3 regions of the Enterobacter sp. Li2LvB3 genome follow, and region 2 is predicted to be linked to each of the others. Evidence: predicted binding sites of a transcription regulator. Region 2 holds the regulator's gene; each other region holds the start of a gene.
What was found. The regulator LexA, encoded in region 2, represses DNA repair genes until DNA is damaged. The targets are predictions, from matches to a motif close to TNCTGTATGTACATACAGNA.
Positions count from the first base shown of each region.

Region 1: the regulator LexA is predicted to act here: its motif matches at 1,791-1,810, upstream of sulA (SOS-induced cell division inhibitor SulA).
Region 3: the regulator LexA is predicted to act here: its motif matches at 3,442-3,461, upstream of dinB (DNA polymerase IV).

Region 1 is NZ_JBSICG010000009.1:56,891-66,849, reverse strand. Features, by position in the region: gene yccS (YccS family putative transporter) at 1-1,030, shown strand, start outside; gene ACS603_RS09385 (TfoX/Sxy family DNA transformation protein) at 987-1,613, opposite strand; gene sulA (SOS-induced cell division inhibitor SulA) at 1,831-2,340, shown strand; gene ompA (porin OmpA) at 2,697-3,752, shown strand; gene matP (macrodomain Ter protein MatP) at 3,818-4,270, opposite strand; gene ACS603_RS09365 (AAA family ATPase) at 4,457-6,217, shown strand; gene fabA (bifunctional 3-hydroxydecanoyl-ACP dehydratase/trans-2-decenoyl-ACP isomerase) at 6,286-6,804, shown strand; gene rmf (ribosome modulation factor) at 6,877-7,044, opposite strand; gene pqiC (membrane integrity-associated transporter subunit PqiC) at 7,299-7,865, opposite strand; gene pqiB (intermembrane transport protein PqiB) at 7,862-9,502, opposite strand; gene pqiA (membrane integrity-associated transporter subunit PqiA) at 9,507-9,959, opposite strand, start outside.
Region 2 is NZ_JBSICG010000019.1:69,716-79,674, forward strand. Features, by position in the region: gene ACS603_RS16145 (conjugal transfer protein TraF) at 1-552, opposite strand, end outside; gene ACS603_RS16150 (cupin domain-containing protein) at 723-1,211, opposite strand; gene zur (zinc uptake transcriptional repressor Zur) at 1,328-1,840, shown strand; gene ACS603_RS16160 (CsbD family protein) at 1,910-2,119, opposite strand; gene dinF (MATE family efflux transporter DinF) at 2,240-3,577, opposite strand; gene lexA (transcriptional repressor LexA) at 3,641-4,249, opposite strand; gene ACS603_RS16175 (diacylglycerol kinase) at 4,358-4,726, opposite strand; gene plsB (glycerol-3-phosphate 1-O-acyltransferase PlsB) at 4,880-7,300, shown strand; gene ubiA (4-hydroxybenzoate octaprenyltransferase) at 7,389-8,258, opposite strand; gene ubiC (chorismate lyase) at 8,271-8,768, opposite strand; gene malM (maltose operon protein MalM) at 8,947-9,900, opposite strand.
Region 3 is NZ_JBSICG010000030.1:26,282-36,240, forward strand. Features, by position in the region: gene ACS603_RS20485 (Na(+)-translocating NADH-quinone reductase subunit C) at 1-698, shown strand, start outside; gene ACS603_RS20490 (NADH:ubiquinone reductase (Na(+)-transporting) subunit D) at 691-1,329, shown strand; gene nqrE (NADH:ubiquinone reductase (Na(+)-transporting) subunit E) at 1,336-1,932, shown strand; gene nqrF (NADH:ubiquinone reductase (Na(+)-transporting) subunit F) at 1,943-3,166, shown strand; gene nqrM ((Na+)-NQR maturation NqrM) at 3,166-3,369, shown strand; gene dinB (DNA polymerase IV) at 3,479-4,537, shown strand; gene pepD (cytosol nonspecific dipeptidase) at 4,616-6,073, opposite strand; gene gpt (xanthine phosphoribosyltransferase) at 6,334-6,792, shown strand; gene frsA (esterase FrsA) at 6,899-8,143, shown strand; gene crl (sigma factor-binding protein Crl) at 8,201-8,602, shown strand; gene phoE (phosphoporin PhoE) at 8,684-9,736, opposite strand.

The sequences.
Region 1 (9,959 bases), on a different contig from region 2:
ACGGCTGAGCCGTAACTTTACCCCAGAATCGGCTCTCTTCCGCCACGCCGTAAGAATGTCGCTGGTGCTGTGCGTCGGTTACGCGTTTATCCAGATAACCGGCTTGCATCATGGCTACTGGATATTGCTGACCAGCCTGTTTGTTTGCCAGCCAAACTATAACGCCACCCGCCACCGGCTCGCGTTGCGTATTATTGGTACCCTGGTGGGTGTCGCAATCGGCCTTCCGGTACTTTACTTTGTCCCGTCCATTGAAGGGCAGCTTGTCCTTATCGTGATAACCGGCGTGTTGTTCTTTGCATTTCGCAATGTGCAATACGCACACGCCACGATGTTTATCACCTTACTGGTATTGCTGTGCTTTAACCTGCTTGGCGAAGGGTTTGAAGTCGCCCTTCCCCGCGTTATTGATACGCTGATCGGCTGTGCCATTGCCTGGGCTGCAGTCAGTTTTATCTGGCCGGACTGGCGTTTTCGTAATCTGCCGCGCGTGCTGGACAGGGCTATGAATGCTAACTGCCGATACCTGGATGCCATTCTTGAGCAATATCACCAGGGTCGTGATAACCGTCTGGCCTATCGCATCGCCCGCCGTGATGCGCATAACCGCGATGCGGAGCTTGCATCGGTGGTATCGAACATGTCAACGGAACCTGGCGCTACGGCAGAAATCCGTGAAACCGCCTTTCGTCTGCTGTGCCTGAACCATACCTTTACCAGCTATATTTCTACGCTGGGCGCTCACCGAGAAAGGTTAAGTAATCCGGGTATTCTGGGATTGCTGGATGATGCCGTTTGCTATGTCGACGATGCACTTCACCACCGTCCAGCCGATGAACCCCGTGTTCGGCAGGCCCTGGATGAACTCGCCCAGCGTATCGCCCATCTTGATCCTGGTACCGACAGCAAAGCCCCGCTGGTTCTTCAGCAAGTTGGCCTGCTTATTGCTCTGCTGCCGGAAATTTGTCGCCTACAACAACTGATTGCTACATGGCGGAACGATTCTCCGCAGGCTCTGGCAACGCGTTAAACCATTCCGTGAGTTCCCGGCGAATCTCTGCCGGGAGCGCCGCTTCATGCAGCCCTTCTATTGCACCTTCAAGCGCAAAAAGCACTTTAATCCCAAGTTGTTTATTTTGAACTCTGATTTTCAGCCAACTCGCTTTTGCCCCCAGTTCCCGTAACATTTCTTCGTTGGTGATCCCGACTTCAAAAAGCAGAACCTCAATCTGGAAAGTGAGATTGGGCAGGTCTTTAAGCCGGTTGCGCTGATAGCGCTGATATCGCTCCCGCCTGGCCGCCTCAAGCGCAAAAGAGGAAAGCTGGAGTAGTGTCCCCCTGTCCTGCCACAACCCGTCATCAACCCGGAAGTAGTTAAGCAGCACTGGCCGACCCCGTTTCAGAAGGGTCAAAAAAGAGGAGGCGTGTTTCACATAGTAGGTAGCGCTTTGCTCACAGGCGCGCAGATAAAGTTCCCCATCAGACACCATGGCAAAAACGGCGTTATCAACCGCCAGGGTATAGCCACCAAAGAGTGCGCGGTGATGAATATCACCCAGTTCTGAAAGGTATTCCTGGGATTTATAAATCCGTTCATAAGATATCTTTTTCATGATATTTCCCTTAAAAATCATACTGTAAAGAGGCTAATTCTTACTAACGGATCCGTTAGCAGGAAAATAGGCAACTTATCGCCAGTGAGCAAGATGAATTTTCTTTAGGGGCCGATCATGAGCAAAATTTGCGAGTCGCTTTCCGAAAATGAGGTTGATCTTTATGCATACAGGGGTTACTGTATATTCATACAGTAACTACAGGGCTGGAATGAATATGTACACTTCAGGCTACGCAAATCGCTCAACATCTTTCTCTTCTACCGCAAGCAATGTCGCGAAGAAATCCGTCGGGAGCGTGTCGACAGGTCTTATCAGTGAAGTGATTTATCGAGAAGACCAGCCCCTATTAACCCAACTTTTATTACTTCCTTTATTACAACAGCTTGGCCAGCAGTCGCGCTGGCAGCTCTGGCTGACGCCACAACAAAAACTGAGCCGTGAATGGGTTCAGTCCGCAGGATTGCCGCTGACAAAGGTCATGCAGATTAACCAACTCTCACCTTGCGATACGGTCGAGTCGATGATCCGTGCATTACGTACCGGAAATTACAGTGTCGTGATCGGGTGGTTACCAGACGAACTGACGGAAGAAGAACATTTTCGACTGACTGAAGCAGCCGAGGAAGGTAACGCCATCGGTTTTATTATGCGTCCGGTTCATCCAGATTCTTACCGCAGAGGACAACTTTCTGGGCTAAAAATTCACTCGAATTTGTATCATTGAGTAAATTTAGGAGTTTTCCTGGAATTTTTTTCGACCACAAGATGTGGAAATAGTTCCATGCGTTAAATCTGCGGAAAGGCTTGTCTGGTGCGGTTCCCGTTAATTTTACTGCACAATTTCCATACAAAAAATGTTAAATATTAGGTATACGGAACTTTTTTTTTTCATATGCCTGACGGAGTTCACACTTGTAAGTTTCTAGCTACGTTGTAGACTTTACATCGCCAGGGGTGCTCGGCCTAAGCCGAAGATATCGGTAGATTTATATTTGACCACGCCCCCCGGTGAAGGATTTAACCGTGATTTCTCGTCGGAGATCTTCATGGCAAATTTTGGATGATAACGAGGCGCAAAAAATGAAAAAGACAGCTATCGCGATTGCAGTGGCACTGGCTGGCTTCGCTACCGTAGCGCAGGCCGCTCCGAAAGATAATACCTGGTATGCAGGTGGTAAACTGGGCTGGTCTCAGTTCCATGACACCGGCTGGTACGACAGCAAACTGAACAACGATGGCCCTACTCATGAGAGCCAGCTTGGTGCAGGTGCGTTCGGTGGCTATCAGGTTAACCCGTATGTTGGTTTTGAAATGGGTTACGACTGGTTAGGTCGTATGCCATACAAAGGCGACACCGTAAATGGCGCTTTCAAAGCTCAGGGCGTACAGCTGACTGCTAAACTGGGTTACCCAGTAACTGACGATCTGGACGTGTACACCCGTCTGGGCGGCATGGTATGGCGTGCTGATTCCAGCAACAACCAGATTGGCAGCGATCACGACACTGGCGTTTCTCCAGTATTCGCAGGTGGTGTTGAGTGGGCTATGACCCGTGACATCGCTACCCGTCTGGAATACCAGTGGGTTAACAACATCGGCGACGGCAACACCGTAGGTGTTCGTCCAGACAACGGTATGCTGAGCGTAGGTGTTTCCTACCGTTTCGGCCAGCAGGAAGAAGCTGCACCAATCGTAGCTCCAGCTCCGGCTCCAGCTCCAGAAGTACAGACCAAGCACTTCACTCTGAAGTCTGACGTTCTGTTCAACTTCAACAAAGCTACCCTGAAACCAGAAGGTCAGCAGGCACTGGATCAGCTGTACTCTCAGCTGAGCAACCTGGATCCTAAAGACGGTTCAGTAGTGGTTCTGGGCTTCACCGACCGTATCGGTTCTGACGCTTACAACCAGCAGCTGTCTGAAAAACGTGCTCAGTCTGTTGTTGATTACCTGGTATCTAAAGGTATCCCGGCTAACAAGATCTCCCCACGTGGTATGGGCGAATCTAACCCAGTTACCGGTTCTACCTGTAACAACGTGAAAGCTCGCGCTGCACTGATCGACTGCCTGGCTCCAGATCGTCGTGTTGAGATCGAAGTTAAAGGCATCAAAGACGTTGTAACTCAGCCAGCGGCATAAGTTATCGTCTTAAGAAAAAACCCCGCATAGCGGGGTTTTTTTATTGTCTGAAGAAATACAGAATCTTATTTTTTACCCAGAAGCGCCTGTAGATCGTTTTTCAGCGTCGACATCTGGTTCGCGTACTTCTCTTTATGCTCAGCATCTTCAATCAGCTGCACTACCGTTTCTGATAACGTCTTTCCACGCCGTTGTGCAAGGCCTGCCAGGCGTTGCCAGACAATAAATTCCAGATCGATAGATTTCTTGCGGGTATGCTGATGCTCGGCATTAAAATGCCGCTTGCGACGCGCACGAATAGTTTGCTTCATCCGGTTCAACAGTTCTGGATTGATATGTTTCGCTATCCAGTTATTGACCTGTACCGGTTCGTTTTCGAGGGTCAGCAACATATCTACGGCTTCTTGCGCCGCGCTGGCTTCGATGTAGCAGGTGATCAACTCGCCTTCACGATGTTTTTTGACCAGGTACTTCCATTTCCAGCCGCTTTCGAGATTTTCCAGTTGTTGATATTTCATTGCGATCTCAGTGTTACCACGTAACTCTGTTCAGAATATCAGTTTTTTGGCAATCTGCTGAAAAGAAATCATATCCTGTGCATCATTACAGGCGATTCACCCGCGGAAATCCCCAATCCTGCTTGGGCAGAGCCTTCCGCTTACGGTATACTCCACGGTTTTACATCTGACTAAAAAACATCAACTTTGACCATTACGAAACTTGCATGGCGTGACCTTGTTCCCGATACAGAAAGTTATCAGGAGCTCTTTGCACAGCCAAAACTCGCAAAAGAACACGAATTCATACTTAGCGATACACAACCGCGTTTGCATTATGCGCTGGAGCAGGTGTTAAGCCCGTGGGCGACATCTCCCTTCATGCTGCTCAAAGCCCCGGAAGAAGCCGAGTATTTGACGCTTCTGGGTGATGCCATGCGCCAGTTACAGCCAGAAACAGATGCTGTTTTTGGCGGCCAGTATCGTATCGCGGGTCATAACATTACTTTTGAACCGGCGCAGCAGGCTGACGATCGTTTTGCCGCAAAAGGCGAAGTGATCACCGCCAACTGGGTCGAAGCGGAGCAGCTTTTTGGCTGCCTTCGTCAGTTTAATGGCGAACTGTCGCTTCAACCGGGGCTTGTCCATCGCGCTAACGGTGGTGTTCTGATCATCGCCCTGAGAACCTTACTCTCCCAGCCGCTGCTTTGGATGCGCCTGAAAACGATTGTGAGCCAGCAACGCTTTGACTGGGTGGGTTACGACGAATCCCGCCCTCTCCCTGTCGCAGTGCCGTCAATGCCATTGTCGTTGACCGTGGTGCTGACCGGCGATCGTGAATCGCTGGCAGACTTCCAGGAGATGGAGCCAGAACTGGCGAGCCTGGCCGTTTACAGCGAGTACGAAGACAATATTCAGATTGCCGATGCCGATGATATGGCACAGTGGTGTCAATGGGTAATGGCCATTGCTGCACGCTATGAATTACCTGTTCCGGCTGCTGACGCCTGGCCTGGTCTACTTCGCGAAGCAGTACGCTATACCGGCGATCAGGAAACCTTACCGCTCTGTCCACTCTGGATCAGCAAACAGCTGCGTGAAGTGGGCGTTATTAGCGGTGACGGCGCGTTTACCGGTGAACAGCTCACCCAGATGCTTGTGCAACGCGAATGGCGTGAAGGCTATCTCGCCGACCGGATGCAGGATGAAATTCTGCTGGATCAAATTCTGGTGGAAACCGAGGGCGAGCGTATTGGGCAAATCAACGCCTTGTCCGTTATCGAGTTCCCGGGGCATCCACGTGCATTTGGCGAACCTTCGCGTATCAGCTGCGTCGTGCACATTGGCGACGGGGAATTTACCGACATTGAACGTAAAGCTGAACTCGGCGGCAACATCCATGCCAAAGGCATGATGATCATGCAGGCATTTTTGATGTCTGAGTTGCAGCTGGAGCAGCAAATCCCCTTCTCCGCCTCGCTCACGTTTGAGCAATCCTACAGCGAAGTCGATGGCGATAGCGCCTCGATGGCAGAGCTGTGTGCCCTCATCAGCGCCCTGGCAGAAGTTCCGATTAATCAGAACATCGCCATTACCGGTTCCGTTGATCAGTTTGGGCGCGCTCAGCCGGTTGGCGGGCTGAACGAGAAAATCGAAGGCTTCTTTGCCATTTGCCAGCAGCGCGGTTTGAATGGCAAACAGGGTGTTATTATCCCGGCGCCTAACGCACGCCATCTGAGCCTGAGTCAGGCGCTTCTGGACGCGGTGGAACAGGAACAATTTACGCTCTGGGCCATCGAAGGAATTGAGGATGCGCTACCCTTACTGACAAATCTGGTATGGGATGGCGAAGGTCAAACAACCCTGATGCAAACTATCCAGGAACGTATTGCTCAGGCGACACAGCAGGACGCTCGTCATCGTTACCCGTGGCCGTTACGTTGGTTGAGTTGGTTTAGTCCGAACTGATCGGACTTGTTCAGCGTACACGTGTTAGCTATCCTGCGTGCTTCACTAAAATAAGGCTTATTGAGAACATGGTAGATAAACGCGAATCCTATACAAAAGAAGACCTTCTTGCCTCTGGTCGCGGTGAACTGTTTGGCGCTAAAGGCCCACAGTTACCGGCCCCGAACATGCTGATGATGGACCGTGTCGTAAAAATGACCGAAACCGGCGGCAACTTCGATAAGGGTTACGTAGAAGCAGAACTCGATATTAACCCAGATCTGTGGTTCTTCGGTTGCCACTTTATTGGCGATCCGGTAATGCCTGGCTGCCTGGGCCTTGATGCTATGTGGCAGTTGGTTGGTTTCTACCTGGGCTGGCTCGGCGGCGAAGGCAAAGGCCGCGCACTGGGCGTTGGCGAAGTGAAATTCACCGGTCAGGTTCTGCCTTCTGCGAAGAAAGTCACCTATCGCATTCACTTCAAGCGCATTGTTAACCGTCGTCTGATTATGGGCCTGGCGGATGGCGAAGTGCTGGTAGATGGTCGTCTGATCTATACCGCAAACGATCTGAAAGTGGGTCTGTTCCAGGACACTTCTGCGTTCTGATTGCTGATTTAAGCAACCCCGGAAAGGCGAAACCTCCGCATTGCGGAGGTTTCTTTATTTAAAGAGACGTTATCAAGCTATAAGTACCCTGTCGCCGATGGCTTCTCGCCAGCCTCCCAGCCATTGTGACCTTTGATTTATCGTCTGATAAGGACACATTTCTTTTGAGCGTCCAGCGATTCCAGCCTGATAACCACGTTGATGAGCCCGTTCCAGGCGATCTCGTTTCTGTCTCTTCATGCCTCGTTTCCCTCATTCTTTTGTCTGGTGGAAAGAAAACAGTGATTGCAAAGTGTGCAAGCACAGATAACGAATACCCCGAATATGCCTCAGCGTCAATGTTCGAAATTCATACGGGTGTCATATTTGTGAGCTATACGGAAGATCATTTGTACAAAAAATGTGACCCGGCACAAGTAACAACCTGATGTCAAAACGAAAAAAAAGCCGCAATCAGAACCAGACTGACGGCGGCTTTTTACTATGAATTTTACTTATGGTAGCCGGGAAATCTCTCTGGCGATGCTGGCCGATTCCTGCGCCCAACCTTGTCCGAGGACTTTCACCATTTCATCGTATCCATCTTTTTGCTGCTTCATTTCAAGATGGAAAGGACGCTTAATCAGCTGCCCCTGATGGTTTAGCAACCATTCGCCACTGATCACTACCGTACCGTCGTAACGGCCGTGGAAGCCCGTTACAGTGACGTTTAGGGTATCCTGGTCAGTACCGAGAGGTTGCGAGGCGACAACCCAGCCAGGAAGCTGGCTTCCGAGGTTAGCCACCAGCGTGTTTCGCAGCTGCTGATCCAGCGGGCTGGCCCACAGATTGTTTGTCGCGATGACATACTTAACATCGCTCGTCTGATAGACCACGCCGTTACCCGCAAGATAATCGGGCACGTTTACCTGTTCAACCCACAACAGGCGGTTTCCCTGGCTTGCCAGGCTTTGTCCGCCGGCCTGAGCTGCAACAGGTAGCTGATAGTAACTCTTGTTCTCTACACCGGAACTGCACGCCGTTAAAAGCAGAGCGCCAACCATCAATAGCCACTTATTCATTCTTTTGCCCTCTTCGGCTCAGGATCCTTTTTATCTTTTGCTTCAAACACCAGCGCGTTGCTCTTCTCGTTGAGCGTTTTCAGAACCGGCTGGAGTTCACGCAATACCTGATCAAGACGTTGCATGTTTGCCACCATCTTGTTGTAAGCCGCAGAACCCGGCTGGAAGCCCTGCATACTGCGGTTAAGTTCGCGCAGCGTTTTCTGCATATCCTGAGGCAGTTGCTGCATGGACTGGCTTGCGGTGATTTTGTTGATGTTATCCAGCGTGGTTTGCAGTCGGCGCATCGTCGCCTGACTTTCGCTGAGCGAGTTTGTTGCAGCCTCGATCATTGGATTCAGCGGCAGATTATTAATCTTATCCAGTGTATCCATCAGACGTTGTTGGATCTGAGCCAGGCCGCTACTCACCGTTGGAATGATCTTATAACCACCAAATTCACGGATACCGGTTATCGCAGGTGCTTTAGGATAGAAGTCCATATCAACATACAGTGCACCCGTCACCAGGTTACCTGTTTTCAGCGAGCCACGCAGACCACGCTCCATCAACGCGCTAATATGCGCCCCAATATCCTGATTCTCACCCATCTGATTGATCAGACGCTCAGGTTCGATACGGATCAGCACCGGAATGCGATAGTCGTCATCCAGAACCTGACGCAGCCCAGGGACAAAGAATGGCACCTGACCCACGGTTCCCAGACGAATGCCGCGGAACTCAACAGGCGCGCCAGGCTGGAGGCCACGCACCGAATCTTTAAAGAACATCAGGAAGTCGATATGGTCGGTATAGAGTGCATCCTGAATGCTCTTCTGGTCGTCAAAGAGTCGGAAAGCTGTTTTCTCCGCGACCGGCTGACCCAGATCCAGCCCTTCCGGCACATCAAAGCTCACGCCCCCGCCAAACAAGGTGGTCAGCGAGCCCATTTCAACACGCATCCCCGCCGAGGTGAGATCAACTGCGATCCCACTGTCTTTCCAGAAACGGACGTTACTGGTGACCAGGCGGTCGTTAGGCGCATTGATAAACAGCTGATAGCTGATTGATCTTTTTTGCGGATCAAAGGTGCTCGTTTCAACAGAGCCGACGCGATAGCCACGGAACAGCACCGGATCGCCCGCCGTTAACTGGCCCGCTTTTTTGCTGTCGAGGATGACGCGGATCCCTTTTGCATCAGGTGGCGCGAGTGGAGGTGAATCCAGCAGTTGATACTGGCCAGGCGGGTTCCCTTTCGTGCCTGGCTGCAACTCAATATAGGCGCCCGATAACAGTGTGCCTAAACCGCTGATCCCTTCACGTCCTACCTGCGGCTTAACAACCCAGAAGACGGAATCACTGTGCATCAGCTTTTCCATACCGGAATTCAGACGCGCTTTGATCTCCACATGGGTCAGATCATCGGTCAGGGTCGCACTTTCAACGACACCCACATCCACGCTACGGCTCTTGATGGTGGTCTTCCCCCCCTCAATACCCTCAGCATTGGTGGTGATGAGCGTCACTTCCGGCCCCTGATGGCTATAATGGTAAAACAGTATCCATGCACCGATCAGCGCAGTCACGATGGGGAAAATCCACACCGGCGACCAGTTTTTGACCTTCTGCACTTTAGCCTCTCCACTCTTATTTTCCATGCTCTTACTCTTCCTCATGGCTTGACTCGGGCTCACGATCCCACGATAAACGAGGGTCGAAGGTCATGGCCGCAAACATTGTCATAATAACGACCAACGCAAACATCAGCGCTCCCATAGCGGGATAAATATTCATAAGCCCCCCCATCCGCACCAACGCGGAAAGAACGGCGATGACAAACACGTCAATCATTGACCAGCGTCCGACAAACTCGACAACTTCATAAATCAAGTGCATTCGCTCACTGTCGCGCCTGCCGTGCCCTTTTGCATCCCAACAGAGCCAGGCAATCGCAATCATTTTTAACGTCGGCACCATAATACTGGCGATAAAAATAACCAGAGCCACAGGGTAAGACCCCTCACCCCAAAGCAATATAACCCCCGCCATAATCGTGGAAGGCATTTTATCGCCGAGCAAATCGGTGATCATGATGGGCAAAATATTGGCAGGCAG
Region 2 (9,959 bases):
TGCCCGTAGTTTGTCGATATCGCCCTGATCGATGTAAGAACTCACGCGTGCACGCGCGTTGGCTTTTGCCACAAATGCCACCGAGAGCACATCATTAGGAATGCTTACAGCGATCCCACCACCCGCTTTACCGCTGGCAGTTTTTCCTTTCAGTGAATCCAGTTGATCGGCCAGGTCGCCTGCCGCAGAAGAAACTTCCCGCGATGCAGGACTAAGAGGATTTAACAGGTCGATAAGATTGATGCTATCCAGCGTGCTGCGATAACGGTTCACGTCATCGCTGATGTCATCAATCTTATCCCGCAGATTGTCTTTATCAGAAATCTGCGCGCCAATGGAGGGTAAAATAAGGGTGACGTCATCGTCAGGTTTCGCCTTTGCCAGCAATGCCGGGTTGATTAACACCCCGCTGCCATAGCTGCCTGCCGCTACGCCCGTGCCACCCATCGCGTCACTACGCGCTTCTGTCCAGGTATTGGCTGCTCCCGCCTGATTTGCCATAAACAAGGAGACAGCGATGCTAACCACCGAAAATTTAAAATGTTTCTTCACAGTATGCTCGTCTTATAGTCTGTTATGAAATAACCCCTGTCTGTTATCACCCAAACAGGAACGAACTATTGCTGTGAATAAGTACAAAAAGACCCGCTATTTCCCTAAGTTAAATCACCACCGGGCCTGTTGTATTTTGTGACGGCCTTCAATATTTATAGAAGAGGATATTATTTTCGCCCAGGTTTTCCATCGTGCGGGCCAAAAAACTGCGGCGGATGGTCTACCCACCGGTCTTCACGCGTGGCGGCATAAACCGGATTCAGTGGATAATAGATGCGGTTGTGCTTTTTGTTGGCCTCGCCAACGACCAGCAGCCGGACCTCTTCATCCGTATTGTTGATAAAGGTATGGCATACCCCGGTTCCGGCCGGAAACCCCACGCTATCACCCGGCTCCAGCTTCCACAGATAGCCATTTATCCAGGCTTCCGGATAGCCTTCCAGTACATAGATAAACTCCTCTTCGTCACTTTCCGCATGGGGATAAGACGTACGCCGCCCTGGCGGCAGGCGTTCGTGATGAATACCAATTCGCCCCAGGCCAAGTTTACGGGCCAGTGGTGCGCCAATGGAAAAACGCTCAGTGCTGTCGGGATAAGTAGAATCATCCGCGCCTTCCACATCGCGCCAGTGTCGAATACAGTCAGGTCTTTTCATTAGGTGTTTCCCCGAATTTCAATGCCTCAGGTATAGCACACCTGGCGGTTCTCGGTGTTTTTAACAGAACATGATAAAGTGAGGGTTTTCCATCCCATATACAGCCGAGGTGCTAAATGGATAAGTCCACAAAAGAGCTGCTGGCGCAAGCTGAAAAGCTCTGTGCGCAACGCAATGTGCGCCTGACCCCACAGCGCCTTGAAGTATTGCGTCTGATGAGCCTGCAACAGGGCGCCATCAGTGCGTATGATTTACTCGACCTGCTGCGCGCAAGCGAGCCGCAGGCCAAGCCGCCTACCGTCTATCGCGCGCTGGATTTCCTGCTGGAGCAGGGCTTTGTGCACAAGGTCGAATCAACAAACAGCTATGTGCTGTGCCATTTATTTGATCAGCCTACCCACACCTCGGCCATGTTTATCTGCGACCGCTGCGGCGTGGTGAAAGAAGAGTGTGCAGAAGGTGTTGAAGACATTATGCATACGCTGGCAGCCAAAATGGGCTTCGCCCTGCGCCATAATGTGATTGAAGCACACGGATTATGCTCTGCGTGCGTGGAGGTCGAATCATGCAGCCATCAGGATGCGTGCCAGCATGACCACTCCATTCTGGTAAAGAAAAAACCGCGCTAACGGCAAAAGATAAGGCGGCTCAGGGCCGCCCTCAGGGTGTACATCCTTGTACTTGCGGGTATTACCGGTCTACCAGCGATAGTCGTTACGCTTTTCCCAGTCGCCGACTTCTTTCTCCGCCTGATCTTTGGCGTAGCCATAGCGTTCCTGAATTTTACCGACAAGCTGATCGCGCTTTCCTTCGATGACCGTCATATCGTCATCTGTCAGCTTACCCCATTGCTCTTTCGCTTTACCTTTGAACTGTTTCCAGTTGCCGCTGATTTCGTCTTTATTCATCATCAGGTCCTCATCGTTAAAGAGTGAAAGGGCCGCCCAAAACCTTCATTTCATGCTGGACGTGATAACAATTTTAGTTGAGCATCTGGCACTCAGGAATTTATTCAGAATCTTTTACCATCAGGAGATGTCGTGACGAGATGAAAGCCAGGTATTATTTTTCCAGTGACGACGCCAGATAAACGCCAGCGAAAGGCCACGAAGAAGAAGAAAGACCGCGAGGGCCAGCCATAACCCATGATTCCCCAGATACGGCACCGTGAGCAGCGTTAAACCAAACCCACCCGCCGCGACCGCCATGCTGTTACGCATTTCCGCGCCACGCGTTGCGCCAATGAACATCCCGTCGAGTAAATAACACCAGACGCCCACAACCGGTAAGATCACCTGCCAGATGATGTAGTGGCTTGCCAGCTCACGCAGTGCAGGTAATGACGTGAGCAGCGCAACAATATACTCACCAAAGCAGGCGTAGATGAGTGCAAATGCCAGCGCCACCAGCCCAGCCTGACGACATGCAGCACGCCAGACATCATGTAATTGCCCGCTTTCGCGCGCGCCATACGCTTGCCCGGAATGGGCTTCTACCGCGTAGGCAAAGCCGTCGAGGGCATAGGCGGTAAAGGTCAGCAGCGTCATTAACACCGCGTTGACAGCAACGATTTCCGGGCCAAGCCGCGCGCCAAAGACCGTCAGTGTGCCAAAGCACAGTTGCAGCAAAAGCGAGCGCAGCATGATGTCGCGGTTAAGCGCCAGCAGCTTGCGGATATTGCCGCGCCAGGCAGCCTTCAGCAGTGCAGGTGTTATGCCCCGCATAACCAGAACACGCCAGACCATCCACAACCCGATAATCAGCGTGCCGTACTCGGCAATAGCCGTTGCCAGCGCCGCGCCCTGCACATTCATGTGCAACCCCATAACCAGCCAGAGGTCGAGCACTATGTTCAGGACGTTCCCGACAACCAGCAGGATAACGGGAGCACGGGCATACTGAACGCCCAGCAACCAGCCCAGCAGAACCAGATTCGCCAGAGATGCCGGTGCGCTTAGCCAGCGAATATCAAGGAAAAGCCGTGCCTGCTCCAGCACCGCTTCACTGCCACCTACAATGTGTAATGCCAGCTCAATCAGTGGTGTACGCAGCAGAACGATAAGTACACCCGCACCCAGCGCCAGAATTAACGGCTGTACCAGCGCACGCGCCAGACGCAGGGGATCTTTTGCGCCAAACGCCTGTGCCGTTAACCCGGTGGTGCTCATGCGTAAAAAAAGCAGCAGCATAAAGAGGAAGCTGGTTGCCGTTGCGCCAATCGCCACGCCACCCAGATACACCGGTGAATCCAGATGACCAATAACCGCCGTATCGACCAGCCCCAACAGCGGAACGGTGATATTGGAAAAAATCATCGGCAGTGCAAGACGCCACAATGCCTTATCGGAAGCAGTCAGCAGTGACATGAAAAATACCGGGAGTGGGAAATGAATCAGGCTACGGAGGCTCCGTAGCCTGTCAGGGGGAGATTACAGCCATTCTCCGTTGCGGATGACGCCAACCGCCAGACCTTCAATGGAGAAGTTATGTTCGCGAAGATCCACCACGATTGGAGAGAATTCGCTGTTTTCCGGCAGCAGTTGCACAGTATTGCCCTGTTTTTTCAGGCGCTTAACGGTAACTTCGTCATCAATACGCGCCACCACCACCTGGCCGTTGCGCACATCCTGAGTCTTATGAACCGCCAGCAGATCGCCATCGAGAATACCGATATCTTTCATGGACATGCCGCTAACGCGCAGCAGGAAATCTGCACTCGGTTTGAACATGCCAGGATCGACCTGATAGTGACCTTCAATATGCTGTTGTGCGAGCAAAGGTTCACCTGCCGCGACACGGCCAACCAGCGGAATGCCCGTCTCTTCTTCTACCAGCAGACGGATGCCGCGTGAAGCGCCAGAAACAATCTCAATCACGCCTTTACGCGCCAGCGCTTTAAGGTGTTCCTCGGCAGCATTTGGAGAACGGAAACCCAGACGCTGCGCGATTTCCGCACGCGTAGGTGGCATTCCTGTCTGGCCGATATGATCCCGGATGAGATCAAACACCTCTTGCTGCCTGGTCGTTAACGCTTTCATTCCGCCCCCTGGGTGTATATACAGTTATGCTGTGAGTATATACAGTCAAAGGTGATTTTGGAACCAAAAACTGCACAAAAAACCAGGGACTTAATTATTCCTCGAGGCTCATCGGAAATGCGACCAAAGCAGCGTGACCCAGGTGATAACCGCAGTGATAATCGCCAGCAACACGGCGGCAGACCCCATATCTTTTGCACGACCAGAGAGCTCATGGAAATCAGAGCCAATACGATCAACTACCGCCTCAATAGCGCTATTGAGAATTTCCACTATCATCACCAGAAGCACAGAACCAATAAGAAGAACGCGCGTTATGGCATCAACATCAAGGAAACAGGCAATGATTACCGCAACGATTGCGGCAACGCCTTCCTGACGAAAAGCGGCTTCATTGATCCACGCGGCACGGAAACCTTTCCATGAATAGCCGGCAGCTTTGATGATTCGGGTTAACCCAGTGGTATTATTGGCCATTAAAAGAACCTTTTATTAGAAATAGCGTCAGTAACTATAGACGCAGTGCGTTTACTGCCGCCTGAAGTATGACGGGTAACAACAGAAATTTTGCGCGCTTTCTGTTATCCTTGCGCCGCAATTGCATTATTAACCAGAGGCTTTACATCGTTTATGTCCGGCTGGCCACGAATTTACTACAAATTACTTAATTTACCATTAACCGTTCTGGTAAAAAGCAAGTCTATCCCAGCAGAACCCGCGCTGGAATTAGGGCTCGATACCTCTCGCCCTATTATGTATGTTTTGCCTTACAACTCGAAGGCAGACTTGCTCACGCTCCGCGCCCAGTGTCTGGCGCATGATTTACCCGATCCGCTTGAACCACTGGAGATCGACGGTACTCTGCTGCCGCGCTACGTGTTCATTCACGGCGGGCCGCGTGTGTTTACCTATTACACGCCAAAAGAAGAGTCCATCAAGCTGTTCCACGACTACCTCGATCTACACCGCAGCAATCCTGATTTGGATGTGCAGATGGTGCCGGTATCGGTGATGTTTGGTCGTCGCCCAGGTCGCGAAAAAGGGGAAGAAAACCCACCGCTGCGGATGCTCAACGGTATCCAGAAATTCTTCGCGGTGTCCTGGCTTGGTCGCGATAGCTTCGTGCGTTTCTCTCCTTCTGTGTCGCTGCGCCGTATGGCAGATGAACACGGTACGGATAAAATCATCGCGCAAAAACTGGCTCGCGTGGCACGTATGCACTTTGCGCGCCAGCGTCTTGCAGCCGTAGGGCCGCGCCTCCCGGCGCGTCAGGACCTGTTCAATAAATTGCTGGCGTCTAAAGCCATTGCCCGCGCCGTGGAAGACGAAGCGCGCAGCAAGAAGATTTCGCATGAGAAAGCACAGCAGAACGCCATCGCATTGATGGAAGAGATCGCCGCGAACTTCTCCTACGAGATGATTCGCCTGTCCGATCGTATTCTGAGCTTTACGTGGAACCGCCTCTATCAGGGGATCAACGTCCACAACGCCGAGCGCGTGCGCCAGCTGGCACATGACGGCCACGAAATTGTCTATGTGCCCTGCCACCGCAGCCACATGGACTACCTGCTGCTTTCCTACGTGCTTTATCATCAGGGTCTGGTGCCACCGCACATCGCGGCCGGTATTAACCTGAACTTCTGGCCAGCAGGGCCGATTTTCCGCCGCCTTGGTGCCTTCTTTATTCGTCGTACCTTCAAAGGTAATAAGCTCTATTCCACCGTATTCCGCGAATATCTGGGCGAGCTGTTCAGCCGTGGTTATTCCGTTGAGTATTTCGTGGAAGGTGGGCGTTCCCGTACTGGCCGCCTGCTTGATCCGAAAACCGGCACGCTGTCGATGACTATCCAGGCCATGTTGCGCGGCGGTACCCGCCCAATTACGCTGGTGCCGATATACATCGGTTACGAGCACGTGATGGAAGTGGGAACGTACGCCAAAGAGCTGCGCGGTGCGACTAAAGAGAAAGAGAGCCTGCCACAGATGCTGCGCGGTCTGAGCAAGCTGCGTAATCTGGGTCAGGGCTACGTGAACTTCGGCGAGCCAATGCCGCTGATGAACTACCTTAACCACCATGTCCCGGAATGGCGCGAGTCTATCGACCCTATCGAAGCGATACGCCCTGCATGGCTGACGCCAACGGTGAACGGCATTGCCGCCGAGCTGATGGTGCGTATTAACAACGCAGGTGCGGCCAACGCCATGAACCTGTGCTGTACTGCGCTGCTGGCATCGCGTCAGCGTTCACTGACCCGTGAACAGCTTACCGAGCAGCTCGATTGCTATCTGGACATTATGCGGAATGTTCCGTACTCAGTGGACTCGACGGCGCCTGCCGCAACCGCCAGCGAGCTTATCGATCATGCCTTGCAGATGAATAAGTTCGAAGTTGAGAAAGATACGATTGGCGACATCATCATTCTGCCGCGCGAGCAGGCGGTGCTGATGACTTACTATCGTAACAACATCGCGCATATGCTGATGCTGCCTTCGCTGATGGCCGCCATTATTACCCAGCATCGTCGTATTTCTCGTCAGGACCTGCTGCGTCATGTCGACGCGCTGTATCCGATGTTGAAAGCCGAGCTGTTCCTGCGCTGGAGTAAAACCGAGCTGGCAGCAGAGCTGGATAAATTGACCGAAGAGCTGCGTCGTCAGGGGCTTATCACCGTCAATAATGACGAGCTGCATATCAACCCATCTCGCTCCCGCACCCTGCAACTGCTGGCGGCTGGCGCGCGTGAAACCCTGCAACGCTATGCCATTACGTTCTGGTTGTTGAGTGCTAACCCATCCATCAACCGCGGCACGCTTGAGAAAGAGAGCCGCACGCTGGCACAGCGCCTGTCGGTACTGCACGGCATTAACGCGCCAGAATTCTTCGACAAGGCGGTATTCAGCTCTTTAGTGCTGACGCTGCGTGATGAAGGGTTTATCAGTGATACCGGCGATGCCGAGCCAGAAGAGACGCTGAAGGTTTACCAGATGCTGGCTGATCTGATTACGTCTGATGTGCGTTTAACGATTGAGAGCGCGACGCAGGACGAATGATGTAAATCGCGGCCTGATGCCCTCACCCCGGCCCTCTCCCACAGGGAGAGGGTGAAAATAAAAAAGCAGCCATCTGGCTGCTTTTTTATTATGAAAAATAACTCATCGCCAGCCCTAAAAACAGCACCAGGCCCACGTAGTTATTGTTCAGGAACGCTTTAAAGCAGGCTTCACGCTCGCGCTTCGCGATCAGCTTTTGCTGATATACAAACAGCATCCCGGCAACCAGCACTGACCAGTAAAATTCCCAGTTCAGCTCGTTCAGGCGACCAATCGCCACCATCAGCGCCAGCACCGCTACCTGCAAAATCCCGATAATCAGCTTGTCCTGGCGGCCAAACAGGATTGCCGTCGATTTGATCCCAATTTTCAGGTCATCGTCGCGGTCGACCATTGCATACTGGGTATCGTACGCCACGGCCCACAGGATATTAGCCAGGAACATCAGCCAACAGCTGAGCGGTACGGTTTCGCTGACCGCCGCAAACGCCATCGGAATCGACCAGCCAAACGCAGCACCCAGCACCACCTGCGGCAGATGGGTATAGCGCTTCATAAACGGATACACCCAGGCCAGCGCCAGTGCCGCGACAGAAAGCAGGATGGTCATGGTGTTGAGGGTTAACACCAGTAAAAAGGAGAGCACCACCAGCACGATAAACAACGTGCGCGCTTCTTTTTCCGTGACCTGACCGCTTGGTAGCGGGCGGTTGGCGGTACGTTTCACGTGGCCGTCGAATTTACGGTCCGCGTAGTCGTTTACCACGCAGCCTGCCGCACGCATCAGCCAGACTCCAGCGACAAACACCGCCAGGATCCACAGTGGCGGCAAACCGGGGGTCGCAACCCACAGCGCCCACAGGGTAGGCCACAGCAGCAGCAACGCGCCGATGGGTTTATCAGTACGCATTAAGCGGTGATAGGCCAGCAGCTTGTTCTGCTTCAGACTCCACTCCATTTTTTCTTCCTCTCAGTACAACGGCGATGCCGGTAAAAAAAGCTCCGTCAGCATTAACGGTTTACCGCTCAGGCGAAGGCGGGAACGGCGCCCCCACAGATCGGCATCGCGGCCAATCTCAATAAAATCACGGGTAAGTTCGGAGGAGGTGAAAAGATATCGCCCCAGCGGCGTTTTCCCCAGTTGTTGCAGCGCTAATTCCGGCCCGGACAAGGTGGATTCAGGCACAACCGTCCGCCCGGCAAGCCACGGCTCGCCATCTGCACAAAGTAAAATCTCACGTAACCAGTAGCGTTCTTCTTTTGGCAGCAGCGGCAACTCACTGGCAATCGCCTCAGGGGTGACAAACCCTTCCTGAATCAGCGTCACGGTGACCGTTTTGCCCTGTTGCTCAAAACGTTTAGTCATGGAATCTTCCAGCAGCAACCAGTCAAGCTGCTCCGGGTCAAGCGCAGGTATTTGGTCGAAATAGCGCAGCGCACGCAGTTGCGTTAGCGCAGGGTGTGACATGCCAGACTCTCCGATACATAACGTAATGGCATTGTATCGCAGAAAAACGGATTGAGGGCGGCCAAACGTTATTTAGCGATCACTATCGCAACAACAGCGCAACAGCGCGGGCGACACAAAAAAAAGTGCGCCCACTCAGGCGCACTAAAACTAACAAATCAGCACTGTGGGGAAACGGTTACCCCTTGCCTTTTACACTGCTGATAAAGGTGGAACGGGCAGTGGTTGAACCTAAACGCTCAGCTTCATCAAGCAGCTTCAGTGCTTTATCGACATCGCCTTTCTTAACAGCCTGCTTAATGGCGTTGTTAAAGTAAGATTCGGTATCGTTGAGCACCGGCTCGGATGGTTTTGCCGGAGCCTGAGATGCAGCGGCAACCGGTGCAGCTGCCGCAGCGGCTGGAGCAGCATAAACAGGTGCGGCGGTATTACCCACGGTCACAGGGCCGGTGCCGGAGGAGCCAAACAGTGGGCCAACCAGGACGCTGGATGCATTGTTTGTTGAAACTTTCAGCTTCAGCAGGCCATCGGTTACGTGGCGCGCCAACGGGTCCGGGATATCCGGTACCGAGTTACCTGTGCCTTTGGCATAGGCTTTAGCCGGGTCGATAAGCTTGGTGGTCTGCTGCAAGTCTTTCTCGGTGGTGAAGACCAGCACATAGATCTTCTGCTGACCCAGCGCAGGCGTCAGGCGCATTTTCCCTTCCAGGCGATCAGCGCTCATCACGCCAGGTTCCTGGTAGCCAAAGTACTCGCTTGGGAAGAAGGCAGATGGCGTCATATTCTGATCAAGGATCAGCACGTTAGGCGCAAATACGCTGGTTTGATTGCTCACTTCACTGGTCAGGGTCAGCGTCAGTTCACCGATATTTGCCGGTACGCTAAAGGCGGCAACCGGGCCAGTAATGCCGGGAACATTAAGCTGTTGGCCGCCCGCAGAGAGCTGCGTTGACTGGACTTTAGATTGATCAACCGGGGTCCAGGCGAGTTGCTGGAGCGCCGCCGCCGGAATTGCTGGCGCAGCACTGGTATTCTGAGGAACGAAATTCACATCTGCAAAGGTGATAGCCGGTACACTTGCCAGCAGCCCCGCAGAGAGGCACAGCGCGACGAGACTTTTCTTCATTTTCATTGTTATTACCTCTGATAGCGTGAGCACTGCGGTGGCCAGGCAATAGCGCGCAGCACCCT
Region 3 (9,959 bases), on a different contig from region 2:
TGGGTTTAAAACCTCTTCAGCAGGAGCAGCGCGCACTGGACAAACAGCGCAACATTCTGGCGGTTGCCGGGCTTATGCAGGACGGGATGAGCGCGGATGATGTGGCAAAAATCTTTGCCGAACGCATTTCGTCCCGGCTGGTGGATCTCAAAACAGGTGAGCTGCTGGACCGCGACCCAGCGAAATATAATCAGGCTCAGGCACTGAAAGATCCACAGATGAGCATTGTGCTGGAAGCATCTCAAGATCCGGCCGGCATTAAGCGACGCAGCAATCTTGCGGAGATCTATCTGGTACGCGACGAGAAAAAACGCGTGCAGGAGATGGTGCTGCCGATCTACGGCAACGGCCTGTGGTCAATGATGTATGCCTTTGTTGCGTTAGATACAGACGGTCGCACGGTGAAAGGCATTACCTACTATGACCAGGGCGAAACGCCGGGGCTCGGCGGTGAAATCGAGAACCCTAACTGGCGGGCGCAGTTTATCGGTAAAAAAGTGCTCGACGATGACGGATTACCCGCGCTGAAAGTGATGAAAGGCGCGGCGCGTCCAGGTGATGAGTTCGCTGTGGACGGGCTTTCCGGGGCTACACTCACGTCCAAAGGCGTGCAGCACAGTTTTGACTTCTGGATGGGGGAGCTGGGTTTTGGCCCCTTCCTGAAAAATGTACGTGAAGGAGCGCTGAACAATGGCTGATGCGGGTGAATTGAAAGAAGTTAAAAAGGTACTCGTTGGCCCGCTTTTAGCCAATAACCCGATTACGTTGCAGGTGCTTGGCGTCTGTTCTGCACTGGCGGTGACTACCAAGCTGGAAACTGCGCTGGTGATGACCGTCGCGGTGACGCTGGTTACTGCATTTTCCAGCATGTTTATCTCCATGATCCGCCACCACATTCCGAACAGCGTGAGGATCATCGTGCAGATGGCGATTATCGCGTCACTGGTGATCGTCGTCGATCAGCTGTTGCGCGCTTTTGCCTATGAAACCTCAAAACAGCTCTCGGTATTTGTTGGTCTGATCATCACCAACTGTATTGTGATGGGGCGCGCGGAAGCCTACGCCATGAAGATGCCGCCGCTGGCGAGCTTTATGGACGGTATCGGCAACGGCCTGGGTTATGGGGTCATTCTCCTGACGGTGGGTTTCCTGCGTGAGTTAATCGGCAGCGGTAAGCTGTTCGGTATCACGGTGCTGGACACGGTGCAACATGGCGGCTGGTATCTGCCTAACGGGCTGTTCCTGCTGGCCCCAAGCGCATTTTTCATTATCGGTTTGCTGATCTGGCTGATTCGTACCCTGAAACCAGAGCAGCAGGAAAAGGAGTAACCGACAATGTCTCATTACCTGAGTTTGTTTGTGCGCGCGGTGTTTGTTGAAAATATGGCGCTCGCGTTTTTCCTGGGCATGTGCACCTTCCTCGCAGTGTCCAAAAAGGTATCAACGGCATTTGGTCTGGGCGTGGCGGTCACCGTGGTGCTCGGATTATCTGTACCGATTAATAATCTGGTGTACAACTTTGTCCTGCGTGATGGCGCGCTGGTTGAGGGAGTCGATCTGAGCTTCCTAAGCTTCATCACCTTTATCGGTGTGATTGCGGCGCTGGTACAAATACTTGAGATGATCCTCGATAAATATTTCCCGTCGCTTTATAACGCGCTGGGGATCTTCCTGCCGCTGATCGCGGTGAACTGCGCCATCTTCGGCGGCGTGTCGTTTATGGTCCAGCGTGATTACAACTTCAGTGAATCCATCGTTTACGGCTTTGGCTCCGGTATTGGCTGGATGCTGGCGATTGTCACTATGGCGGGGATCCGGGAAAAAATGAAATATGCCAACGCGCCCGCAGGGTTGCGAGGCTTAGGGATCACCTTTATCACCACCGGGCTAATGGCGCTGGGCTTTATGTCCTTCTCCGGCGTGCAGCTCTGAGGGCTTAGATATGGAAATTATTCTTGGCGTGGCGATGTTCACGCTCATTGTACTGGTACTGTCTGGGCTGATACTGGCTGCGCGTTCTAAGCTTGTGAACGCCGGGGACGTCATTATTGATATTAATGGCGAGCCGCAGAACCAGATCCGCACTCCGGCGGGCGACAAACTGCTTAACACGCTTTCGGGTAACGGGATATTTGTCTCCTCGGCCTGTGGCGGCGGGGGTTCCTGTGGGCAATGTCGTGTGACGGTGAAAGAGGGCGGTGGCGACATTTTGCCAACTGAACTGGCGCACATCACGAAACGTGAGGCGAAAGACGGTTGCCGCCTGGCCTGTCAGGTTGCGGTGCGCCAGAACATGAAAATTGAGCTGCCGGAAGAGATCTTCGGCATCAAAAAATGGGAGTGCGAGGTTATCTCTAACGATAACAAAGCCACTTTTATTAAAGAGCTGAAACTGCGCGTGCCTGATGGGGAAGATGTGCCCTTCCGCGCAGGCGGGTATATCCAGATTGAGTGCCCGGAGCACACCGTTGCTTACGCCGATTTTGACGTGCCGGACGAATACCGCGCCGACTGGGATAAATTTAATCTCTTCCGCTTTGCGTCAGAGGTCAATGAGCCAACGTTACGTGCCTACTCTATGGCTAACTACCCGGAAGAGAAGGGCATCATTATGCTTAACGTGCGTATCGCCACGCCACCACCGGCTGTGCCGGATGCACCACCGGGCGTGATGTCGTCTTATATCTGGTCACTGAAAGCAGGTGATAAAGTCACGATCTCGGGTCCGTTTGGCGAATTCTTCGCTAAAGAGACGGATGCTGAAATGGTGTTTATCGGCGGCGGAGCAGGGATGGCACCGATGCGTTCGCATATTTTCGACCAGCTTAAACGGCTCGGCAGTCAACGAAAAATAAGCTTCTGGTACGGGGCCCGCTCGCTGCGCGAAATGTTCTATGACGATGAATTCGAACAACTGGTGCGTGAAAATCCTAACTTTACCTTCCATGTGGCGCTGTCTGACCCGCAGCCGGAAGATAACTGGACAGGTTATACGGGCTTCATCCACAACGTTCTCTATGAGCACTACCTGAAGCAGCACGCAGCACCGGAAGATTGTGAATTCTACATGTGTGGTCCGCCAATGATGAATGCGGCCGTCATTAAGATGCTCAAAGATCTGGGTGTGGAAGATGAGAACATCATGCTGGATGACTTTGGAGGCTGATGATGTTGACGTTTCTGGCAACCTTTTTGGTCTTTGTGCTGGTGGTATTCGGCATGTCGTTAGGCTGGATCATCAGGCGTAAAAGCATACAGGGCAGTTGCGGCGGTATCTCTTCTCTGGGGATGGAAAAAGTCTGCGATTGCCCGGAGCCGTGCGACGCGCGGAAAAAAAGAATGGCCCGCGAACAGCAACGCATTATTTAAGGTTTTGTAGGCCGGGTATGGCGCAGCCGCTACCCGGCGTTTTCCACATCCACTTCTCAATCCTCATAAATTTACTGTATACTTATCCAGTGATAAGTGAGGGCTTACTATGCGCAAAATAATCCATGTGGATATGGACTGTTTTTTTGCCGCAGTGGAGATGCGTGACAACCCGGCGCTGCGGGATATCCCTATCGCCATTGGCGGTAGCCGCGTCCAGCGTGGAGTGATCAGCACTGCCAATTACCCAGCGCGCAAATTTGGCGTGCGCAGCGCCATGCCGACGGCGATGGCGCTGAAACTCTGCCCGCACCTCACCCTTCTGCCGGGCCGGTTTGAAGCCTACAAAGAAGCCTCCGTTCATATCCGGGACATTTTCTCCCGTTACACGTCGCTGATTGAACCGCTTTCGCTTGATGAGGCCTATCTGGATGTCACTGACAGCGTCCATTGCCACGGCTCTGCCACGCTGATGGCACAGGAGATCCGCCAGACTATTGCCCGTGAGCTGAACCTAACAGCATCGGCAGGCGTTGCGCCGGTGAAGTTCCTTGCAAAAATCGCTTCAGATTTGAATAAACCGAATGGCCAGTACGTCATCACCCCGGATGACGTTCCGGCTTTTTTAAAAACGTTACCGCTTGGAAAAATACCCGGTGTCGGGAAAGTCTCAGCCGCGAAGCTTGAAAGTATGGGGCTGCGTACCTGCGAAGATGTGCAGCGCAGCGATCTCGTGATGCTGCTCAAGCGTTTCGGGAAGTTTGGCCGTGTTCTGTGGGAGCGCAGCCAGGGCATTGACGAGCGGAGCGTGAATAACGAGCGGCTGCGTAAATCCGTTGGCGTAGAGCGTACGCTGATTGAAGATATTCATGACTGGGCTGAATGCGAGGCCATTATTACCGGGCAACTTTACCCGGAGCTGGAACGACGCCTTGCCAGGGTGAAACCAGACCTTCTGATTGCCCGCCAGGGGATCAAACTCAAGTTCAATGATTTTCAGCAAACCACCCAGGAGCACGTCTGGCCGCGCCTGAATAAAGACGATCTTATCGCGACGGCAAAAAAGGCCTGGGAAGAACGACGGGGTGGAAGAGGGGTTCGGCTGGTGGGATTACACGTCACGCTTCTGGATCCGCAGCTTGAGCGACAGCTGGTATTGGGATTGTAAAAAAGCCCGGTGGCGCTACCGCTTACCGGGCCTGTGTTTTTCACCCTCTCCCTGCGGGAGAGGGCTGGGGTGAGGGTTTTACTTCGCAGGAATCGCTTTCAGCAGTTCAGTCAGCAGGGTCCAGTAGTGGCCCACGCTTTCGATATGAACCTGCTCATCCGGGGAGTGTGGCCCGGTGATGGTTGGCCCGATGGACACCATATCCATATCCGGATACGGTTTTTTGAACAGACCACATTCCAGACCCGCGTGGATCACCTGAATGTTCGGAGTGCTGTTGAACAGACGCTGGTATGTTTCACGCACCAGAGCCATTACCGGTGAGCTTGCATCCGGCTGCCAGCCTGGGTAGCTACCTTTAGCGGACGTTGACGCGCCAGCCAGTTTGCCCAGAGATTCCAGCATACTGACAACGTACTCTTTACCGCTGTCGATAAGTGAACGGATCAGGCAGATGATTTCTGCGCTGTCGTCGCTCATGGTCACGACGCCAACGTTCAGAGACGTTTCCACAACGCCTTTTGCGACGTCAGAGTTGCGAATAACACCGTTTGGCGAGGCATTTAGCAACTGGATAAAGTTGTCGCGAGACTGTGCAGTCAGAGCGGCTTTATCTGTCGATACCGATTCCAGAACCACAGTCAGGTTTTTTTCTTTTGCAGACAGTTCGTTTTTCAGGATATCCAGATAAACGCTGGAGAGTTTTTTCAGCTCGTCTGCTTTTGCCGCTGGCACTGCAACAGTGGTAAATGCTTCACGCGGGATTGCGTTACGCAGCGTACCGCCGTTGAAATCAACCAGACGCAGGTCCAGTTCAGCCGCGTGGCCTGCCAGGAAGCGCGCCAGCAGTTTGTTGGCGTTACCCAGGCCTAAGTGAATATCGCCACCAGAGTGACCCCCTTTCAGGCCTTTCAGCGTCAGCTTGAAGGTCTGGAAACCAGCAGGGATCGCTTCACGGGACAGTGGCAGCGTAGTGATGAAATCGATCCCGCCTGCGCAACCCATGTAGATCTCGCCTTCTTCTTCTGAGTCGGTGTTGATCAGGATATCCGCTTGCAGCCAGTTTGCTTGCAGGCCGAAAGCCCCGTCCATACCGGCTTCTTCGGTCATGGTCAGCAGTACTTCCAGTGGGCCGTGCTCAACGCTGTCGTCTGCCAGTACAGCCAGGGCTGATGCCATGCCAATACCGTTATCCGCGCCAAGCGTGGTGCCGCGCGCTTTTACCCAGTCGCCGTCGATATAAGGCTGAATAGGATCTTTAGTGAAATCGTGAACGGTATCGTTGTTTTTCTGTGGAACCATGTCCAGGTGCGCTTGCAGTACAACCGGTTTACGGTTTTCCATGCCTGCGGTTGCGGCTTTGCGGATCAGAATGTTGCCAACCTGGTCGCGCTCAGTGTGCAGACCTTTTTCCTTCGCCCAGCCAATAATATGTTCGGCAAGCTGTTCTTCATGATAGGACGGGTGCGGAATGGAACAGATTTTGGCAAAAATATCCCACAGCGGCTGTGGAGATAATTGAGACAGTTCAGACACGATAAGTCTCCTTGTCGATGCTCTGCAAACATTGATGCAGGTCACAGGGTTAGCAGGTTAATAGTTACCACAAGTCAGGCTTGCGAGATGCAACTGAGAATACCACTTTCTCTGGTTGCTGGTAGCATAAAGCATGTAAAAACTCGGGCTCAGGGCGCTAAACACTGGTTTTTAGCGCGTCAGATCTCTATAATCTCGCGCAACCTATTTCCCCCTTGAACACTTTTTAAGCCGTATACAAACAGGCTGGGACACTTCACATGAGCGAAAAATACGTCGTCACCTGGGACATGTTGCAGATTCACGCACGCAAACTGGCTGCGCGTCTGATGCCTTCCGAGCAGTGGAAAGGCATTATTGCCGTTAGCCGTGGTGGTCTGGTACCGGGCGCATTGCTGGCACGTGAGCTGGGTATTCGTCATGTCGATACCGTATGTATCTCCAGCTATGATCACGACAACCAGCGCGAACTGACTGTGCTGAAACGCGCCGAAGGCGACGGTGAAGGCTTCATCGTTATTGACGATCTGGTCGATACCGGCGGTACTGCGGTTGCGATCCGCGAAATGTACCCTAAAGCACACTTCGTCACTATCTTCGCGAAACCTGCTGGCCGTCCGCTGGTTGACGATTACGTGATTGACATCCCTCAGGATACCTGGATTGAGCAACCGTGGGATATGGGCGTGGTCTTCGTTCCACCTATCTCTGGTCGTTAATACCTGCGCGAAATTATTTTAACGCCCGGTGATACCGGGCGTTGTTTTTTTTAGCTTGTGGCGAGTTACAATAGTCTCTATACGATGTATTCACGGAGGCAATGCAATGACGCAGGCAAATCTTAGCGAAACGCTATTCAAACCCCGCTTTAAACACCCTGAAACGTCGACGCTGGTGCGCCGTTTTAACCAGGGGACTATGCCGTCAGTACAGTCTGCGTTAGACGGCAAAAATGTGCCTCACTGGTATCGCATGATTAACCGCCTGATGTGGATCTGGCGCGGAATCGATCCCCGTGAAATCCTCGACGTGCAGGCGCGTATCGTGATGAGTGACGCCGAACGTACTGACAGCGAACTCTATGATACCGTGGTCGGTTATCGTGGCGGAAACTGGATTTACGAATGGGCCAAACAGGCGATGCTCTGGCAACAGAAGGCCAGCCAGGAAGAGGATGCCACTCTGAGCGGCCAGCACTGGCTCCATGCTGCTAATCTCTACAGCATTGCTGCTTATCCTCATCTGAAAGGCGACGAACTGGCCGAACAAGCGCAGGCGCTGGCAAACCGTGCTTATGAAGAAGCGGCCCAGCGTTTACCAGGCCGGATGCGTGAACTGGAGTTCACTATCCCGGGAGGCGCCTCCGTGACCGGATTCCTGCATATGCCTGATGGCGAAGGTCCGTTCCCGGTCATATTAATGTGCGGTGGTCTGGATTCTCTTCAGACTGACAACTACAGCCTTTTTGAGCGCTACTTTGCACCAAAAGGGATCGCGATGTTAACGCTCGATATGCCGTCTATTGGCTTTTCCTCTAAATGGAAACTGACCCAGGATTCGAGCCTGTTGCACCAGCACGCGTTAAAAGCGCTGGAAAATATCCCGTGGGTAGACCACACCAGAGTAGCCGCTTTTGGTTTCCGCTTTGGCGCGAACGTCGCGGTGCGTCTGGCTTATCTTGAATCTTCTCGTCTTAAAGCTGTTGCCTGTCTTGGCCCGGTGGTTCATGCGCTTTTAAGTGAGCCTGCTCGCCAGGGAAGCGTACCGGAAATGTATCTGGACGTACTGGCAAGCCGACTTGGTATGCATGATGCATCTGATGATGCACTGCGTGTTGAACTGAATCGTTACTCATTAAAAATGCAGGGCTTGTTGGGACGGCGTTGTCCGACGCCGATGCTGTCCGGTTACTGGAAAAACGATCCCTTCAGCCCGGAAGAAGAGTCGCGCTTAATCACTTCGTCATCTGCGGATGGCAAGCTGCTTGAGGTACCGTTCAGCCCGGTGTATCAGAATTTTGACAAAGCGCTAAATGAGATTACGCGCTGGATCACGCAGAGATTGTGTTAAGAGATTGCTAAATTTTGATGGTTTGGTAAAACAGTGGCTTCACAAAAGGAGATCGCAATGACGTTACCGAGTGGACACCCGAAAAGTAGACTGATTAAGAAGTTCATGGCTCTTGGCCCGTATATTCGAGAAGAGCAGTGTGAAGAGAATCGCTTTTTTTTCGATTGCCTGGCTGTATGCGTCAATGTGAAGCCTGCACCCGAAAAACGTGAGTTCTGGGGCTGGTGGATGGAAATGGAAGCCGAGGAAAAACGTTTCACTTACAGCTATCAGTTTGGTCTGTTTAATAAAGACGGTAACTGGCAAGCTGCGCCAATCAAAGATCAGGAAGTGATCGATCGCCTCGAGTACACCCTGAAAGAGTACCTCGGTAAAGCAAGAGCGTTGTTGGCGACGCTGGATCTGAAGCTTGAACCCGCGGATGACTTTTCCAGTGAAGCGGTAAAATTGACAGCGTAACCGTTTTTCTCCCTCTTCCTGCGGGGTGAGGTGAGGGCAATAAAAAACCGGCTATAAGCCGGTTTTTTTATATCTACATTATTAGAACTGGTAAGTCATACCCAGTGCAACGATGTCGTCGTTGCTCAGACCCAGTTTGTTATTGTCATCGAGTTGGTTGATTTTATAATCAACAAACGCTGACATATTTTTGTTGAAATAATAGGTCGCGCCCAAATCGATATATTTCACGAGATCTTCGTCGCCGATACCTTCGATATCTTTGCCTTTAGACTGTACATAGCCCAGGGACGGACGCAGACCAAAATCAAACTGGTATTGCGCAACCACTTCGAAGTTCTGCGCTTTATTCGCAAAACCACCGGAAATTGGGGTCATGTTGCGGGTTTCGGAATACATGGTTGCCAGGTAAATATTGTTCGCGTCATATTTCAGACCGGTAGCCCAGGCTTCCGCTTTGTCACCCTGGCCACGAGCCAGCAGGTTCTGGTCATTGGTACGGTCAGAGTTGGTGTACGCGCCGCTGATGGCGAAGTCGCTGCCACCGAAGTCATACGTCACAGAAGTACCGAAACCGTCGCCGTTCTGCTTTTTGGCGTCACGGTTTTCGTTTTTGCCCTGGTATTGCAGGGTCACATCCAGGCCATCAACCGCACCGAAGAAGTCGGTGTTGCGGTAGGTTGCCAGGCCGCTGGAACGCTTGGTCATGAAGTTATCAGTCTGAGCAGAAGAGTCGCCACCGAATTCAGGGAACATATCGGTCCAGGCTTCAACGTCGTACAGTGCGCCAAGGTTACGACCGTAGTCGAAGGAACCGAAGTTTTTCAGTTTCAGACCAGCAAATGCCAGACGGGTTTTCTGTGAAGAATCGCTCTCTGCTTTGTTACCCGAAAACTCAGCTTCCCAACGACCGTAACCGGTCAGCTGATCGTTAATCTGAGTTTCACCTTTGAAGCCGAAACGTACGTAAGTCTGGTCACCATCTTTAGAGGCATCATCACTGATATAGTGCATGGCTTTGACTTTGCCGTACACGTCCAGTTTATTGCCATCTTTATTATAAACTTCGGCTGCGTGTACAGATGCGGAAGCCACAACGCCCATTACCACTAATGCCAGAATACTCTTTTTCATTTTCAATCCTGAGTTTTATAAACGCGCTAAAATTCGCTGAGCAATGAACGCCTGTTCTTGCCCCGTGAAAAACAGAAAGGGTTTTAACGTTCTGGAATTAAAGTTTTATGACAATTTGAGAATTAATTTAAAAAATTGTGATTTATTATTTCAGTAATAAAAATGTCAAAATCTGCCGCTACGCTTGCTGATCCCGCGCAACAAAGTGTTCCGCATTGTGCGA